Ruficoccus amylovorans: one gene and its partner. The protein of the gene in region 2 interacts with the protein of the main gene of each other region in a pairwise test. Links are inferred from orthologs where the notes say so. Each region holds a gene or a part of one and is shown on either strand. Other genes may lie near its edges.

The links.
Region 1: the proteins of H5P28_RS07365 (region 2) and ftsA interact in binary tests that used the Escherichia coli proteins (3 or more experiments, as listed by UniProt). The link is inferred for Ruficoccus amylovorans from one-to-one orthologs.

Annotation. Positions count from the first base shown.
Region 1 is NZ_JACHVB010000035.1:582,536-586,494, forward strand. What follows is about bases 1,089-3,959. They hold ftsA (cell division protein FtsA), read left to right. Parts: upstream 1,089-1,853; coding sequence 1,854-3,065; downstream 3,066-3,959. Other genes in these bases: H5P28_RS13990 (cell division protein FtsQ/DivIB), read left to right, coding at 1,089-1,835; H5P28_RS14000 (cell division protein FtsZ), read left to right, coding at 3,087-3,959. In the rest of the region: H5P28_RS13985 (D-alanine--D-alanine ligase family protein), read left to right, coding at 1-902; more of H5P28_RS13990, read left to right, coding at 906-1,088. UniProt on the Escherichia coli protein: Essential cell division protein that assists in the assembly of the Z ring. May serve as the principal membrane anchor for the Z ring.
Region 2 is NZ_JACHVB010000020.1:209,136-214,777, forward strand. What follows is about bases 1,310-4,291. They hold H5P28_RS07365 (rod shape-determining protein), read left to right. Parts: upstream 1,310-2,287; coding sequence 2,288-3,295; downstream 3,296-4,291. Other genes in these bases: H5P28_RS07350 (sigma-54-dependent transcriptional regulator), read right to left, coding at 1,310-1,452; H5P28_RS07355 (hypothetical protein), read left to right, coding at 1,603-1,758; H5P28_RS07360 (hypothetical protein), read left to right, coding at 1,803-2,114; mreC (rod shape-determining protein MreC), read left to right, coding at 3,322-4,209; H5P28_RS07375 (hypothetical protein), read left to right, coding at 4,199-4,291. In the rest of the region: more of H5P28_RS07350, read right to left, coding at 1-1,309; more of H5P28_RS07375, read left to right, coding at 4,292-4,723; H5P28_RS07380 (peptidoglycan D,D-transpeptidase FtsI family protein), read left to right, coding at 4,807-5,642. UniProt on the Escherichia coli protein: Forms membrane-associated dynamic filaments that are essential for cell shape determination. Acts by regulating cell wall synthesis and cell elongation, and thus cell shape.

The DNA.
Region 1 (3,959 bases), on a different replicon or contig from region 2:
ACAGCGTGGCCGAGGCGTTGCGGGCGCACTTCGAGGTGGCGGTGGTCGAGTTCGACCAGCCCGCGCTCCCGAAGGGGCTCGACCCGGAGCGGACCACGATTTTCCCCGCCCTGCACGGAGCCTTTGGCGAAGACGGCCAGATTCAGGCCTTGCTGGAGGCGCGGGGTTTCGGCTATGCCGGTTCCGGTCCCGAGGCCAGCGCCCTGTGCATGGACAAGGCCGCGACCAAGGCCCGCGTTGCCGGGTGCGGATTCGCAGAAGCGCCTGCGTGGGTCTTTTCTTACGACAACATGCCTGCTTCCGCGGCGTTGATCGAGCGACTGGGCGCTCACCTGGTGATCAAGCCGGTGGATCAGGGCAGCAGTGTCGGCCTGCACCTGACGGCTAACCGCGAGGAGCTGGAGCAGGCGCTGTCCTGTCTGACTCCCGGCATCTGGATGGCCGAAGCCTTTATCAAGGGCCGCGAAATGACGGTCGGCGTGCTCGGCGGCGAGGCGATGGGCATCGTCGAGATCGTGCCCAAAGGTGGCGTTTACGACTACCAGCGCAAGTACACCGCCGGGGAGACCCGTTATATTTTTCCCGCCGAGGTGCCGGAGGAACTCGCGGCCCACTGCCGCGACTATGCCGAGCGCGCCTTTGCCGCCTGTGGCTGTCGGGACTTCGCCCGGGTGGACTTTATTTTGACGCCGGACGGGCTGCCGTATTTTCTGGAAATTAACACGATCCCCGGCCTCACGCCGACCAGCCTCTTGCCCAAAAGCGCGTCCTGTCGCGGGCTCTCGTTCGAGGAACTGGCACGCCGAATGGCCGAACCCGCCCTGCGACGGGGCCGCGCGCACGCGACAAATGCAAACCCCGGAGCCGCCCCGCACAGCGACGGAAACCCTCAACTGACCTGAGTCATGGCCAAGAAAAAAACAGCTAAAAACCAATCCTCCTCCTGGCACAGCATCAAGCAGAGCTCGGCCGGGCGCGGCCAGACGAAGGTCGCCCGTAAGCGTCGCTGGGCGATCAGCGCCCGCATGGCCGGGGCGGTGTTCGCGGTCTTGCTCGTTCTCTGGGGCATTGCCGGGGGGCTTTACTTCCTGAACACCAAGTCGGAAAAGCTGACCGTGGTCGGCGCGAGCGGACAGTTGCGCAATATCTACTTCCAGACTGACGGGGTGCTCAGCCGCGACTGGCTGATGGAGCGGATCGACCTTCCTCGCGAAATCGCCCTGGCCGATGTGGACATCGAGGGCATCCGCCGCCACCTGTTGAGCGCCGGGCAGACCCGCGAGGTTTCGGTCGAAAAGCGTTTCCCGGACTCGCTCGTGGTCAGCGTGCGCGAGCGCCGTCCGGTCATGCGGCTGGTCATTGTTGACGCCTCGGGCCGCCGTGGTTTGCGTCTGGTCGATGCCGAAGGGGTCGTGTATCAGGGTTCCCACTACGCACCGGACCAGCTTGAACCGCTGCCCTTCCTCGATGTGGCCTCCATTGGTCGGGAGGGCGACGGCTACGCCCCCGTGGCGGGCATGACCACCATCTGCGAGCTGATCGACCTCGCCAAAAACGGCTACCCCGAGATATTCGAGAACTGGCGCATCGTTTCCGTGCGGAACTTTCAGGGTGATCCCGCCGAGCTGGGCGCGACGATCAAGGTCGTCACCCGCGACAAGCAGGAACTGGTCTTCGCCCCGAGCGGGTTCGACAACCAGCTCTCGCGCCTGCGCAAGATTTACACCCGCCTGGAGGAGCGCCCCGTCGGGCAGGTGCCCCGCATCGACCTGAGCTACCAGGAACCTGTTCTCACACTGGCCCAGTCGCAGGGCCGGACCAGCCGCAGCCGCTAACCGATAACGTAAGATCCCATGAGCCAAAGCAAAATCGTCGGAGCCGTCGAAATCGGAACCACCCACGTGGTGGCACTGATCGGGGAAATCGTTAACGGACGCAGCCTGAACCTGATCGGGATGGCCGAGAGCTCCAGCTCGGGGGTCAAGAAGGGGGAGATCACGGACTTCCGCGCCGCCAGTAACTGCGTGCACGCCGCCATCATGGGGGCGGAGAAAAGCGCGGGCGTGCAGGTCGAGGCGGTTTACCTCTCACAAACCGGGGGGCATTTGCAGGGCTTTCACCACGTCGGCTCGGTCAATGTCTCTTCCTCCGAGAACCGCGTGAGCGCCGATGACATTCAGCGCGTCATCGACGACGCTAAGGGTAAGGAACTCTCCGCCGAGCGCGTCTATATCCACCACATCAAGCACGGCTTCCGGCTCGACGGCGAGGCGGTGGACAAGCCTTTGAACCAGCCTGGCAACAAGCTGGAGGTCAGCTACTGGTCCGTCCACGGCGACGAGGCCCGCGTGCGCGACCACATCCACATTATCAACGGCTTTGGCCTGCCGGTGGAGGACATGATCCTCTCCAGCATCGCCACGGCGAGCATGGTGGCCACGGCGGAGGAAAAGCGCCGCGGCTCGCTCGTGCTCGACATGGGCGGCGGCACGACGGACTGGGCGGTTTACCGCGACGGGGTTATCATGCGTACAGGGGTGGTGCCGGTCGGTGGCGACCACCTGACCAACGACCTCGCCCTGGGCCTGCGCGTCAACCGCAAGTACGCCGAAAAGCTCAAGAAGCAGTTCGGCAAGGCCTTCGTCGAAAAGGACGACAAGGGCGAGAAGGTCTGGATGGTCGGCGACCAGATGATCGGCGACCGCTACCTTTCGCGCCAGTCGCTGGTGCAGATTATCGAACTGCGGCTGGATGAGCTTTTCCAGATTCTCAAAAAGCAGTTGGGCGAATTCGCCGACGAGGAAGTGCTTCCCTGCGGGGTGGTGCTCAGCGGCGGGGCCTCGGTCCTGCCCGGCATTCCCGAACTGGCGGGGAAAATCCTCGGACTGCCGGTGCGCGTCGGCTCGAACCCGGACTGGGTGCGCGAGGATTTGCGCGGCCCCGGCTACAGCACCGCGCTGGGCCTGATGCACTACGCCCTGACCGGCCAGCATCAGGAGGAGTTCACGGCTCCGCCAGCGCCGAAGGGCTTGATGAAAAAGGTGAGCAAACTGTTCTCGATCTGAACCAAGGGAGGGTAGCACGGGATGGAAGCAGACAACTTTAAAAACCAAAACAGCATGTTCAGCGGCGAACTCAGCGAAGAGTCCACCCGCATCAAGATCATCGGCGTGGGCGGTGCGGGGACCAACGCGGTGGACCGGCTCCAGCTCGACCGCAGCGGCTCGGTCAAGCTCGCCGCCATCAACACCGACGCCCAGGCGCTGGCCAGCTCCCCGCTGCCGGAAAAGCTCATGATCGGCCGCAAGGTCACGCGCGGGCTCAGCACCGGGGGCGAGAGCGAGCTGGGCAAGAAGGCCGCCGAAGGCGACGCCGATGCCATCCGTAACCTGCTGCGCGGGATGGACCTGATTTTCCTGCTTGTCGGACTGGGCGGGGGCACCGGCAGTGGAGCCGCCTCGGTCGTGGCCAAGCTTGCTGCCGAGGAGGGGGCGCTCGTTATCGCCTTTGTCACTTTGCCGTTCACCATCGAGGGAGCCAAGCGCCACCAGCAGGCCGAGGACGCCTTGGGCGACTTGCGCAAGACCTGCGACGCCGTTATCCCGCTGCCTAACGACCTGCTCATGCAGATGCTCGACGACAAGGCGACCGTGCTCGACGCCTTCGCGCAGGCCGACATCTGGATCGACCGCGGCGTGCGCTCGATCTGCACCATGCTTTCCCAGACCGGGCTGATCAACCTCGACTTCGCGACCCTGCGCAAAGCCTTCTGCAACCAGGGCGGCAAAACCCTCTTCGGGCTCGGCCACGGCGAGGGCGAGGACTGTGTGGCCGCCGCCATCGAGGATTTAAAATCCTGCCCGCTGCTCAACCTGCCCGAGTACGCCCGCAAGGCCGACCGGCTGCTGGTCAACATCGTCGGCGGCACGGACTTGGGTATTCGCCAGGTCAACGAGATC
Region 2 (5,642 bases):
GTCGAGTTTGAGGCGGCGGCCCAGTTCCTCATAGTTGGGGATGCGGGCGTACTGCTCGGCCACGTAACGGGCCAGCAGTTCCTCGGCAGTGAATTCGCCACGGCTCCACGGACCAGCGATCCCCTCTCCGACGGCCGGCTTTTCGAGGTTTTCGGGCTGGTAGTCGCCGTGCACGGTGATGTTGCGCACGCATTGTTCCAGTTCGCGGAAGTTGCCCGGCCAGGCGTAATCGACGGGCAGCTTTTTCCCGATCCAGTCGCAGACTTCGGCCGTTACTTTTTCGCCTTCCTCCGGTCCGGCCATTTTCCGGGCGATGAAGGCGACCAGCGTTTCGAGTTCGCCGGGGGAGCCGTTGAGAATCTCCCGTAACGAGGGAGTCTGCACCCGATCGGCATTGAGCCGGAAGTAAAAGTCCTCGCGGAAGCGGCCCGCCTGGATTTCCGCCACCAGGTCTCGGTTGGTGGCGGCCATGAGCTTGCCGGTAAAAGCTTTGGGCTCGGTCTCGCCGATGGGCACGAATTGTCGCGTCTGGAGCACGCGCAGGAGTTTGATCTGAATGGCCACGTCGGTTTCCCCGATTTCATCCAGAAAGACCGTCCCGTGCGGCCCGCAGGTCTCGAAATACCCCTGACGGTTCTGAAGAGCGCCGGTAAAGGCCCCGCGCCGGTGCCCGAAAAGCTCGGACTCGATCAGCGTGGGTGAAAGGGCCGAGAGGTTGATCGGGTAAAAGGCTTTGACGAAGTCCTCGGTAAAGGCGCGTGCGTTCGGGTCGAAGGGGATGTAACGCGACAGCCCGATACCGCGGGCGACCAACTCCTTACCCGAACCGGAGGGGCCGGTAATCAGCGTGATGATGTCGCCCATGCGGTCGGCCAGCACACGCTGGTAGCGGTCCATGTCGCGGGTAAAAATCGACTGCCAGATGCGCGCCCGCAGGCGGTTGGCGGCGGGAGACTGGCCGATGATGTAGCGATGGATATGTAAAAAAGCCCGCCGAATCTGGTCCATGACCGCGAACAGCCGCTCCAGCCCCATCCCGGCGTAACGCCCGATGAGCCCGCCTGGCAGGCCCTCCTCCACTTCGCGGACAAAGCGGTCGTAAAACCCGACCCGCTGCCCGGCGTGCCCGCGCTCGTGGGCCTGCTCGATCAAACGGTCGAACTCCGGCATGAACCGGTGGTAAATCCGCACGAAGACCATTTCCTGAAAAATCTCACGTTCGGCCTGCGTCCCCTTGCCCGAGGCGAAGCCCGGACGCGTCTGGCCGAGCAGTCGCTCCAGGTCTTCCCAAAGCGCCGACAGGCGCTCCCGCTCGCTGAGCCGCCCGTAGGCTTCGCCCAGCAGTAATTTTTCGATCTCCTCGCGCTCGGGTTCGAAGGGGTTTTGCCAGGCCAGTTGCGCGTAGCCCCGCGCGCGTTCAGCCTGTTTACCGGGGAAAAGCGTGCCTGCCATACATTTTTTGTCTATGAATCAGGCATCAAACGTCAATCCAGAATCAAATGGCTGAATTCTTTAATTTCACAATAAAACGCATAACCCTTATATACAGCAAGTTAAGGAACAATGAGCACAAGTTGGCATGACTCCAGTTAAGAAGAGGGCATGAAAACAAAAAACACATCCTCCAAGTCCATCGACAAAAACAAGACGACTCACCACCCTGAGCGCACCCTGCGTCTGCCCGACCTGAGTATCCCGCTTTGCCTCGGAGTTTTCACCCTGGTTTACTTTCTGCTGGAATGGGGTATGAAATTCTAAAGCCGCCTATCCAAATCAGACAACTTTCCTACTTTCCGCGAATCATGCAACATCCCGCCACCTCCTACCCTGCCCCGCGTCCGCCCGTCTGCTCACTCCTGTCGCTGATTATGCTGGGGCTGGCACCGCTGATCGCCCACGGGCTCTCGTATCTGCTCAAGGAACAGCGCATGCACACGCTCGAAATCGCGATATACATGATCTTCGCATTCGGCATCTTCAATCTGGCCAGCCTCGTTTTCGCGATTGTTTCCTGCGTGCGCCGCGAACGCTGGGCGCCGTTCTCATGGACCGTACTGGTCCTGAATTTCCTCCCCGGCCTCTGGTTGTTCGGAGTTCTTGCCACTAATTTATAAGCCCACGGCCCAAGTTCCTCCGTTTTTCCACCAACCCGCTCCCCTGCCCAATCACTGGCCCGCAACACTCCGCCGACCGATCCGATGCGCAAACCGCCTCATTAATCCCTCATAACGTTGCCAACCAATAAAATGCCTTTGACAAGACGGCCCGGGCTGGTGTGTATATCGACGTGCTAGGATTCCTATCCAACGACATTGGTATCGACTTGGGCACGGCGAACTGCCTCGTCTTCGTCCGTGACAAGGGCATCGTCCTGCGCGAGCCCAGCGTGGTCGCCGTCTACAACAACACGAAAAAAGTCCGTGCCGTTGGCATTGAGGCCAAGCGCATGCTGGGCCGGACTCCGGGCAACATCACCGCCCTGCGCCCGATGAAGGACGGGGTCATCGCCGACTTCGAGATCACTGAGGCGATGCTGCGGCACTTCATCCAGAAGGTCGCCCACAACACGAAATTTGTCCCGCCACGCGTCGTGGTGGCCGTTCCCTCGGGCATCACCGAGGTCGAGCGCCGCGCGGTCAAGGAATCCGCCATCCACGCCGGAGCCCGCGAAGTGCTCCTGCTGGAAGAGCCGATGGCCGCCGCCATCGGCGTGGGCCTGCCCATCGAGGAGCCTTCCGCGAACATGATCGTGGACATCGGCGGGGGCACGACCGAAGTCGCCATTATTTCTCTGGCCGGTGTCGTCTTTACCCGCAGCCTGCGCGTGGGCGGCGACGAGATGGACAACTCCATCATGGCCTACATGAAGCGCGCCTACAACCTGATGATCGGCGAACGCTCGGCCGAAGACATCAAGATGCGCATCGGCTCGGCCTACCCGCTCGAAGAGGAGCTGACCATGGAGGTCAAGGGGCGCGACTCCGTCGCCGGGCTGCCGAAAACCCTCCACATCACCTCGCAGGAGATCCGCGAGGCCCTGGCCGACGTCTTTAACTCGATCATCGAGGTCGTGCGCTCGGCCCTGGAACGCTGCCCGCCGGAACTTTCCGCCGACCTGGTGGACCGGGGCATCGTCATGGCCGGAGGCGGCTCCATGATCCGCAACCTGGACAAGCTTCTGAGCGAAGCCACCGGCCTGCCCGTCATCATCGCCGAAGACCCGCTGAGCGCGGTGGCCAACGGCACGGGCATTGTCCTGCAGGACCTCTCCTGGTGGCTCAAGGACGCCAGTTGAGCCGTCCGCCGTACCGGGAAGTGTAAATGGCCCTCAAACGCCTGAGCCAGTTCAAGCCGCTCGTGGTGCTGCTGGTTTTTCTGGTGGCCTGGTGGGTCATGCCGGTCATGCTCAAGCGCTGGATCCAGACCGGTTTTTATGAGTTTCAGGCTCCGATGATGTTCGCCGAGTCGCAGGTGGAGGATTTGCAGAGCTACTGGACCCTGCGCGGCCAGTCCAAGCGCGAAATGATCGAGGCCGGGCGTGACCTGGCCCGTGAAAACGCCCGGCTGACCGTGCAGCTTCAGGAGAATCGCACGCTCTCGGACGAAGCCTCGCGGCTCGAAGCCCTGCTTGAACTGCCCTCGCACCCGGATTTCCGCTACGAGGTGGCCCGCGTGGCCCGTCGCGAACTCTCCGCCTGGTGGCAGCAGATCGTCATCCGCAAAGGGGCCAACTACGGCATTCCCGTCGGGGCAGCCGTCATCTACAAGGGCGGCGTGGTGGGCCGTGTGCGCGAGGTCCACGCCTACACCGCCGTGGTGGAGCTGATCTCCAGCAGCGGGTTTCGCATGGCGGCCAATGTGGCCGGTGAGGACCGCCCCGTCACTTATCAAGGACTGCTCAATCCCCCCTTCAGCAACCCGATGGGCGAAGTGCTCAACGTCCCGGCCTCTGTCAAGGTTTCCCCGTCGCAGCCGCTGCGGCTGGTTTCCTCGCGGCTGGGCGGTATTTTTCCCGAAGGGCTGACCATCGGCCAGGTGGTCGAGCTGACGCCGGGCTCGGATGGTTTTTTTCAACAAGGGCGCGTGCAGCTTAACCCCGATCTGGGGGCCTTGCGCGAAGTCGCGATCATCGTCCCCATCGAGCAGGAGGGAACGGCCCTCGCCGTCGAGCCTTCCGCCGCCAGCCGGGAGGGCCAAGGTGGAAATTGACCTGCGCGGCTGGCTCCTGATGGGCAGCAACGCGCTGCTGTACTGGCTGCTGCAAATGCTCAACGACGTGTCCGGCGCGAGCGGGATCACCCTGAGCCTGAACGCACTCTATCTGGTCATTCCGGCGGCGTGCATGCGCCAGCGCTGGGCGCTGCTGCTGGTCTTTGCCACCGGATGGCTGATCGATGCGCCGCTGCCGGTCGCCTTTGGCTTTCATTCGATCATCTTCGCCATCGTAGTGACGCTCCTGCACGCCTTTCAGCGGGGACTCTCGCGCGCGGGACTGGGACAACTGGTTCTGGTCGCGCTCGGGGTCAATACCGTGCTCATCCTCGTGCAAAGCCTGCTCCTGGCCGGACCCCTGCTGGGCAACGGTGCCTATTGGGTCCGCATTGCCAGCGACCTGGCGTTTTCCTCGCTGGCACTGCCGCTGATCGGCTGGTGGTTTTTCAGTTGGGAGCGCTGGCTGCTCATGATCTGCGGTTCCGGCTCGGAAGCCCCTGAAACTACCTAAGCCCGGAGTTTTTTTTCGAACTTTCGCTTCCCTGTCGTAGTCAGTAGTCGTAGGTTTACTATTTTCGGGAATCCGCCAAGCACATGAAGTTCGACCATTTCAAACTGTGGAATTCGCGACTGAATATCTTCTTTCTGGTGTTCGGGCTGATGTTCATGGTGTTGGCGGGCGGACTGGCCTGGCGGCAACTCATTCTCCAGGGCGAGTGGAAGGCCAAGGAGGAGCGGCAAAATATGCGACGTGTCATCCAGCCAGGGCCGCGCGGTGACATCCTCGACCGCCACGGCAACATCCTAGTCGGCAACCGGCCGCGCTTCTCCGCCGTGGTGTACCTGCGCGAGCTGCGCGAAGAGTTCGACAAGGAGTACTCGAAGCTCATCAACACCCTACGCGAGAAACACCGCGAGGAGAACCCCGACACGCCCTTTAGCTTCGACTGGCAGGAACTACGTTGGGAATCACGCCGGATCGTCCTCCAGCGCTACCTGGACCAGATCAACGCCATCCTTGGCACCGATGACACCGTGACCCTGCGCGACCTCCAGCGCCACTACTGGAGCAAGCTGCTCATGCCCTTCCCGCTCATGGGCGATCTCGAACCCGAGGAGTACGCCCGTCTCATCGAGCAGCTCCCGCTCGGTTCCCCCATTGACATCTACACCGACACCGCGCGGGACTATCCCTTCGGCCCCACCGCCTGCCACACGCTCGGCTACGTCGTGGCCAACCCCGAGGGCATCAAGGAAGACGCTATCCCCGGTGAGGACCTGAAAACCTTTCACTACAAAAGCGAGGTGGGCAAAAACGGTCTCGAAAAAGCCTTCGATGACCAGCTCCAGGGCACCAGCGGGGGCGAAATCTGGGTCGTTGACCGCTTCCAGTTCCAGTACGACAAGCCGCTGGTTGAAATCCCCGCCAA